DNA from 3 places in the Kitasatospora sp. NBC_01560 genome. Region 3 is predicted to be linked to each of the others. Evidence: riboswitches for the same ligand, from Rfam matches in the RefSeq annotation. Region 3 holds a riboswitch; each other region holds the start of a gene.
The links. A riboswitch is a leader RNA that binds a small molecule or an ion and turns the genes downstream of it on or off. The one in region 3 is predicted to bind cobalamin.

Region 1 (2,255 bases), 3.3 Mb from region 3:
ACGCCTTGCCCGAGGGCGCCGTCGACTGGGCGGCCGTCGCGCTGGGCCCGGCAAGCGGGTCCTTCTTGCCGCCGTCGTCCTTCTTCAGGAACATCAGGCCGCCGGCGATCAGGCCGCCGACCACGACCACGGCGACCGCCGCGCCGATGATCCTCCGCCGGCCCTTGCGCTTGGCGTCGGCCTCGTTCCGGTCGGCCAGCGCCGCCCAGTCCGGCTCGCCGTGCGGCTGCGGGGCGGGCGGCTGGGCCTGCCACTGCTGCTGCGGCATCTGCGGTGGCATCTGCTGCTGCGGGAACGGCTGCCCGGGGTGCGGCTGGACCGGCTGCTGCTGCACCGGCTGCGGCGGCTGCGGGGCGGGCGGCTGGGCCTGCACGGGCGGCTGCGGCGGCTGCTGGCGGACCGGCTGGGGCACCGGCTGCTGGTGGACCGGCTGCGGCTGGACGGGCTGCGGCGCGGGCGGCTGCGGCACCACGGGCACCGGCGGAACCACCGGCTGCTGCGCGGGCACCGGCGGCCCGTAGGAGGCGGGCGGCGGGCCGAATCCGCCCGGCGCCGGCGGTGCCGGCTGTGCGCCGGGGTACGGCGCTGGTGGCACCGGCCCGGGCGGCTGCTGCCCCTGCGGTGCCTGTCCGGGTGCGCCCGTTCCGTCGCTCATGCGTCCCCCTCGCTCCGCTCCCTCATGAGCCGTGATCGTAGGGCATGCTCCTGACCGAACTCCCGCCCGGTGACCATTCCGTTTCCCAATCCGGACACCCCCGGGCGCCGGCCGCGCACCCGCCCGGGCCGGGCCCGGGCGCCGCCGGGGCCCCGGCCCGGCCCTGCAACGGGCCCGTTCCGGTACCACCGGTCACCGGGCCGACACGCGGCGCCGCACAAGATGTGGTGTCGCATCGAGCGGACACCACTAGATGTATGCTCAATCCTGCTGTCGACGCAGGGGAACCCGGTGCGAGTCCGGGACTGCCCCGCAGCGGTGTGCGGGCGGCTCCGACCAGAGCCCGCGAGTCCGAGTACCTGCCGACGGCGTGCCGTCCGGCCTCCCCGCAGGGGCCTCCAGCACTGCACCACTTCCGGGCCTCGCGGGCGGGCCGGGGATGTCACCGTCGCGCGACGCCTTCCGGCCGTCGCGCCGTGCTCCCCTGCCCCGAACGGCCCGGCGCCCCCCGATCCACAGCCGCCGATCGCCGCCAGGAGAGAGCGCCTTGACCACCGCTGCCTCAGTCACCCTGCCCGCCCAGGGTTCCCCCGCCGTCCCGACGGTCTCCGACCCGGGCGGCGCGCTGCTCCGGCTGCTGACCGACCGCAGTGTCGACCTGCCGCAGGTGGACCCCGGCCATGTCGCCGCCGCCGCGCTGCGCGGCCGCCACGCCGGCTCGGACTTCGCCGAGCTGCGCGGGCTGGCCGTGGACGCCGCAGCGTCGATGATCGCCGAGGACCCGCAGTACTCGAAGCTGGCCTCCCGCCTGCTCGCACTGGAGATCGTCGACGAGGCGGTCGGCCAGGGTTCGGTCTGCTTCTCCGCCTCGATCGCCGTCGGCCACGCCGAGGGCCTGATCGGCGACACCACCGCGGCCTTCGTCGCCAAGCACGCAGACACCCTGGACGCGCTGGTCGACCCGCAGGGCGACGACCGCTTCGAGTACTTCGGCCTGCGCACCGTGCAGTCCCGCTACCTGCTGCGCCACCCGATCACCCGCAAGGTGGTCGAGACCCCGCAGCACTTCCTGCTCCGCGTCGCCTGTGGCCTGGCGGTCGGCGACAACGAGCAGTCGGTGCGCGAGGTGGCCGAGCTGTACCGCCTGATGAGTCGGCTGGAGTACCTGACCTCCTCGCCGACCCTCTTCAACTCCGGCACCAAGCACCCGCAGATGTCGAGCTGCTACCTGCTCGACTCGCCGCTGGACAACCTGGACTCGATCTACTCCCGGTACGCCCAGATCGCCCGCCTCTCCAAGCACGCCGGCGGCATCGGCCTCTCCTACTCGCGGATCCGCTCCCGCGGCAGCCTGATCCGGGGCACCAACGGCAAGTCCAACGGCATCGTCCCGTTCCTGCGCACCCTCGACTCCTCGGTCGCCGCCGTCAACCAGGGCGGCCGCCGCAAGGGCGCGGCCTGCGTCTACCTGGAGACCTGGCACGCGGACATCGAGGAGTTCCTGGAGCTGCGCGACAGCACCGGTGAGGAGGCGCGCCGCACGCACAACCTCAACCTGGCGCACTGGATCCCGGACGAGTTCATGCGCCGGGTCAACGCC
Region 2 (2,255 bases), 6.8 Mb from region 3:
GACGAGAGGTCCACCGCAGAACTGCTGGGTGTGGCACCCGGCACCGTGAAGTCCCGGCTCTCCCGGGCCCGGCTCGGCTTTCGAAGGGCGTGGCAGCAGTGAGCGCACGGATCCCCTGGCCGACTGCGGCCTTCGACCCGGTGCGCCGGCTGCACGTGATCGCCGCCGTGACCCCCGGCGCCGCCGTCCGGGAGGCGCTGATCGAGGCGCCCTTCGAGCAGGTCTGGGCGGCCGCGGCCGACCTGGAGGAAGGGCTCCCGCGCTGGCTGCCGGACATTCGGTCGGTCCGCGTCACCGAGGGACCGGCGGACGGCCGCGCCGAGGCGCTGGTGACCGGCCACACCCGGCTGCGGGCCCGTTTCGACGTCGAGCTGGCACCCGGCTGGTGCCTGATGCGCAGCCGCTTCCTGCTCGGCGGGATGGCGGCCCGCCCCGAGGCGGCCGGCACCCGCTTCGCCTTCCTCGGCGCGTTCCGGCTCCCCGGCGCGGGCCCGCTCGGGCTGCTCCTGCGGCCCGCGACCGACCCCCTGGCCCGGCGCTCGCTGGACCGCTTCGAACGGCTGGTACGGGAGGGGCGAGGGCGGGAGCGGTGAGGCGGACTCCGGGCCCGGGGCGGTGTCCCGTGGGCGGAGCCGGTCAGCCGGTCAGCCGGTCAGGTCGGCCGGCCGCGGTGGTGCGGGGAGCGGGGGCTCGCCGTGCTCGTCGTGCTCGGCGGCGGCGCACTCGTCGAGGAGGGGGCGCAGAGCCTCGTCCACGAGCCGGTAGCGCACCACACGGCCGTCCTTGTCACCGGTCACCACACCGGCGGTGCGGAGCAGTCGCAGCGCCTGCGAGACGGCCGGGTCGCGCATCCCGGTGGCGACCGCCAGGTCGGAGACGGCGAGCGGCCCGGCCCGGTGCAGGGCGAGCAGCAGGGCGAGCCGCCCCGGGTCGGCGAGCAGTGAGAACCGCTCGGCCCAGGACCGGACGTGACCGGTGTCGCCGATGGCGGCGATGGCCTCGCAGACCCGGTGTCCGTCGATGGTGCGGTGGCCCGCGCGGTCGGCCGGTACGAGATGCATGCGGACATTCTTGCAGCCCACGGCCTGTGATCCTGGACACCTGCGCAGGTGCGCAGCCTTGCAAGGGTGGCGCGCGGCCCCCTACGGTGTTCCCCGCCGTGGTGTTCGGGAAGACCGGTGACGGACCCTCAGGGGTCCGGAGTCCGGAGCGGCCCTCGCCACTGTGATCGGGGGGATTCGTCCGTATCCACGAAGCCACTGGGCGCCTTGCGCGCCTGGGAAGGCGGATGCGGAAGCCCCGTCAGCCAGGAGACCGGCCACGGCATCTCACGAACGTCTATCCACGAGGTGCTGGAGCGTGATCCGAAGATGACCCTGCCCGAAACCGCCGCTGTTCCAGCGGTGTCCACCGCCCTGCCGACCTTCCGCTGGCGGCGCGAGGACACCCTCCGCACGGCCGGGTTGATGGGGGTGATCCTGGCCATGCACGTGGTGGCGTTCGGGACGCTGATCTTCCTGGTGGCTCCGGAGGAGTACAAGGTCGGCACCCAGGTCTTCGGGGTGGGCCTGGGCATCACGGCGTACACCCTCGGCATGCGGCACGCCTTCGACGCCGACCACATCGCGGTGATCGACAACACCACCCGCAAGCTGATGGCCGACGGCAAGCGGCCCGTCTCGGTGGGCTTCTGGTTCGCCCTCGGCCACTCCTCGATGGTGGTCCTGATGGCCGCCCTGGTGGCGGGCGGCGCGCAGCTGGCCAACACGCTGATGGACGACGAGTCCACCACGCACCAGTGGCTCGGCGTGGTCGGCACCTCCGCGTCCGGCGTCTTCCTCTACCTGATCGGCGCGCTCAACCTGGCGGCGCTGTTCGGCATCCTCAGGGTGTTCCGGTCGATGCGCGCCGGTCGGTTCGACGAGGCGGAGCTGGAGGAGCACCTCAACTCGCGCGGCCTGATGGCCCGGGTGCTGAACCGGGCGACCCGCTCGATCACCCGGCCCGGCCAGATGTTCCCGGTCGGCATGGTGCTCGGCCTCGGCTTCGACACCGCGACCGAGGTGACGCTGATGGTGATGGCCGGCTCCGGCGCGGCCGCCGGGCTGCCCTGGTACGCGATCGTCTGCCTGCCGCTGCTGTTCGCGTCGGGGATGAGCCTGTTCGACACGCTGGACGGGACGTTCATGAACTTCGCGTACCAGTGGGCGTTCTCCAACCCGGTGCGCAAGGTGTACTACAACCTGACCATCACC
Region 3 (2,255 bases):
TGGTCGGGACGGTGCCGACCTCGGTGAGCGTGTTGTCCGGGTGGATCCGGAAGATCGCGCTCGGGGTGGACCCGGACGATCCGGCGGGGGAGGCCGAGGCGAGGATGTCACCGTCGGCGAGGGAGAGGAAGTCACCCGCCGACACGAACCCGGCCGGGAACGAGGCGCCGAAGACGGCGCTCGCGCCGGTGGCCGGGTCGATCGTGAAGATGGTGTTGGTGCTGAAGGTGCCGGTCAGCAGCAGGCCGCTCGGCAACGGGCTCAGCGCGTTGAACACACTGACGGACGGCGATGCCGCCGGGCCGGTGACTGCCACCGACGCCGTCTCCGCCCCCGTGGCCGGGTCGATCGTGCGCAGCGCGGGGGCGGAGCCGGGGAAGTCGATCCCGTAGAGCGTGCCACCGTCGGCGCTGAACCCGATGTCGCCGTAGTCCCGCACCACCGGCACGCTGAACAGCTGCGTGCCGGTGGGGCTGTATTCGATCAGCCGGTGGTCGCCGCCGCCGGTGTTCGCCCACAGGGGTGCGGGCGGGCATGCCGCCCGGGTGTGCGGGACGGCCTTGGGCTGCGTTCCGTCGGCCGGCCTCGGCAGGGCCGTTGCCGTGCCCGATCCCCACAGCACCGTCGTGCCGGCCAGGGCCAGCCCGATGGCCGCGGTTGAACCACGGCGGGACAAGGACGGTCTGCTCGGCGTCATCTCAGCTCCAGATCGGTCGGGTGGGTGAATCGCCGCAGACCGTCCGGTTGGCCGCAGGTGCACGACCGATAGGCATATGGTGCGACAATTTGTGCACAATGAGTGACCTTCTTGCGGATCATTCATGCGGACAATCGTTCGACGTCCACCGGATGAACCACTGCCGTCCACCGGACAGCGCCGTTCCCGGTCCTCCTCCCGGATTCCTGAACGCCGGGCCGGTGGGCCCCGGCCGGGCCCGGCCGGCGCCGGCTTCGGCCGGCGTCAGCACCGGGGCCCGGGACGGTGACAGCCGGTCGGCCGGCTCCGACGGCGTCTCAGAATGTGGTCGGTTGAGTGATTCTCCGGTCGGATGCCGCGGGATTGGCCGTAGGCTGCCGGGTGTAGCTGGTACGCCCCGTCCGCCAGGCGGGGTGTCGTAAGAGGGAACCCGGTGACGCCTTTCAATTGGCCAGTCCGGGACTGCCCCGCAGCGGTGAGCGGGAACGACCGCCGTCAGACGCACTGGGCCCGGGAGGGTCTGGGAAGCGACGGCCAGTAGGTGTCCGCCCTGGAACCAGGGTGGGCGTGCCCGCGAGTCCGAAGACCTGCCTGCTGCCCGCCCGCGGTGGACCCGCGTGCGGCTGTCCGATGACCTCGAGGGCGGGTCGGCGACCACACCGGGTGGATCGGGCGTGCGCGTTTGCAGCGCCGGCCTGCCGTCTGGTTCGTCGTCCCTTCGCGTCCTCGTGCCGTCCTCGGGCACTTGAGGAAACAGACTCGCGAAGGAGAGTCCCTTGACCACGAAGTCCGCAGACGCGGCGACCGCGACCGTGTTCGGCTACCCCCGCCAGGGCAGGGGCCGGGAGCTCAAGAAGGCCGTCGAGGGGTACTGGAAGGGCACGGTCACCGCCGACGTGCTGCTGGCCACGGCCGCCGACCTGCGCCGGGGCAACTGGCGCCAGCTCGTCGACTCCGGCGTCACGGAGGTCCCGACCGGCGACTTCTCGCTCTACGACCACGTGCTGGACACCAGCGTGGCCGTCGGCGCGATCCCGGCCCGCCACCGGGCGGCCGTCGACGCCGACCCGTTGGACGGCTACTTCGCCATGGCGCGCGGCACGCAGGAGGTGGCGCCGCTGGAGATGACCAAGTGGTTCGACACCAACTACCACTACCTGGTGCCCGAACTCGGCCCCGACACCACGTTCGCCGCGAACCCGGCCAAGGCCGTCGCGGAGCTGCGCGAGGCGCTGGCGCTCGGCCACCGCGCCCGCCCGGTGCTGGTCGGCCCGATCACGTACCTGCTGCTCGCCAAGCCCGCCCCGGGCGTGGCCGCCGACTTCCAGCCGATCACCCTGCTCGACCGCCTGCTACCCGTCTACGCCCGGCTGTTGGCGGACCTGAAGGCCGCCGGCGCCGAGTGGGTGCAACTGGACGAGCCCGCCCTCGTCCAGGACCGCACCCCCGCCGAACTGAACGCCGCCGCCCGCGCCTACCGCGACCTCGGCGCCCTCGCCGACCGGCCGCAACTGCTGGTCGCGACGTACTTCGACCGCCTCGGCGACGCCCTGCCGGT

Region 1: another riboswitch for cobalamin. It lies ahead of OH807_RS25630 (ribonucleoside-diphosphate reductase subunit alpha); the one in region 3 lies ahead of metE (5-methyltetrahydropteroyltriglutamate--homocysteine S-methyltransferase).
Region 2: another riboswitch for cobalamin. It lies ahead of OH807_RS09785 (HoxN/HupN/NixA family nickel/cobalt transporter); the one in region 3 lies ahead of metE (5-methyltetrahydropteroyltriglutamate--homocysteine S-methyltransferase).

What each region holds. Positions count from the first base shown of each region.
Region 1 covers NZ_CP109364.1:5,860,848-5,863,102, reverse strand. Annotated here, with positions in the region: gene OH807_RS25635 (hypothetical protein) at 1-655, opposite strand, end outside; cobalamin riboswitch at 896-1,037, shown strand; gene OH807_RS25630 (ribonucleoside-diphosphate reductase subunit alpha) at 1,227-2,255, shown strand, end outside.
Region 2 covers NZ_CP109364.1:2,355,843-2,358,097, reverse strand. Annotated here, with positions in the region: gene OH807_RS09800 (RNA polymerase sigma factor) at 1-102, shown strand, start outside; gene OH807_RS09795 (SRPBCC family protein) at 99-593, shown strand; gene OH807_RS09790 (ArsR/SmtB family transcription factor) at 645-1,061, opposite strand; cobalamin riboswitch at 1,144-1,338, shown strand; gene OH807_RS09785 (HoxN/HupN/NixA family nickel/cobalt transporter) at 1,371-2,255, shown strand, end outside.
Region 3 covers NZ_CP109364.1:9,117,383-9,119,637, forward strand. Annotated here, with positions in the region: gene OH807_RS38895 (CARDB domain-containing protein) at 1-697, opposite strand, end outside; cobalamin riboswitch at 1,117-1,286, shown strand; gene metE (5-methyltetrahydropteroyltriglutamate--homocysteine S-methyltransferase) at 1,474-2,255, shown strand, end outside.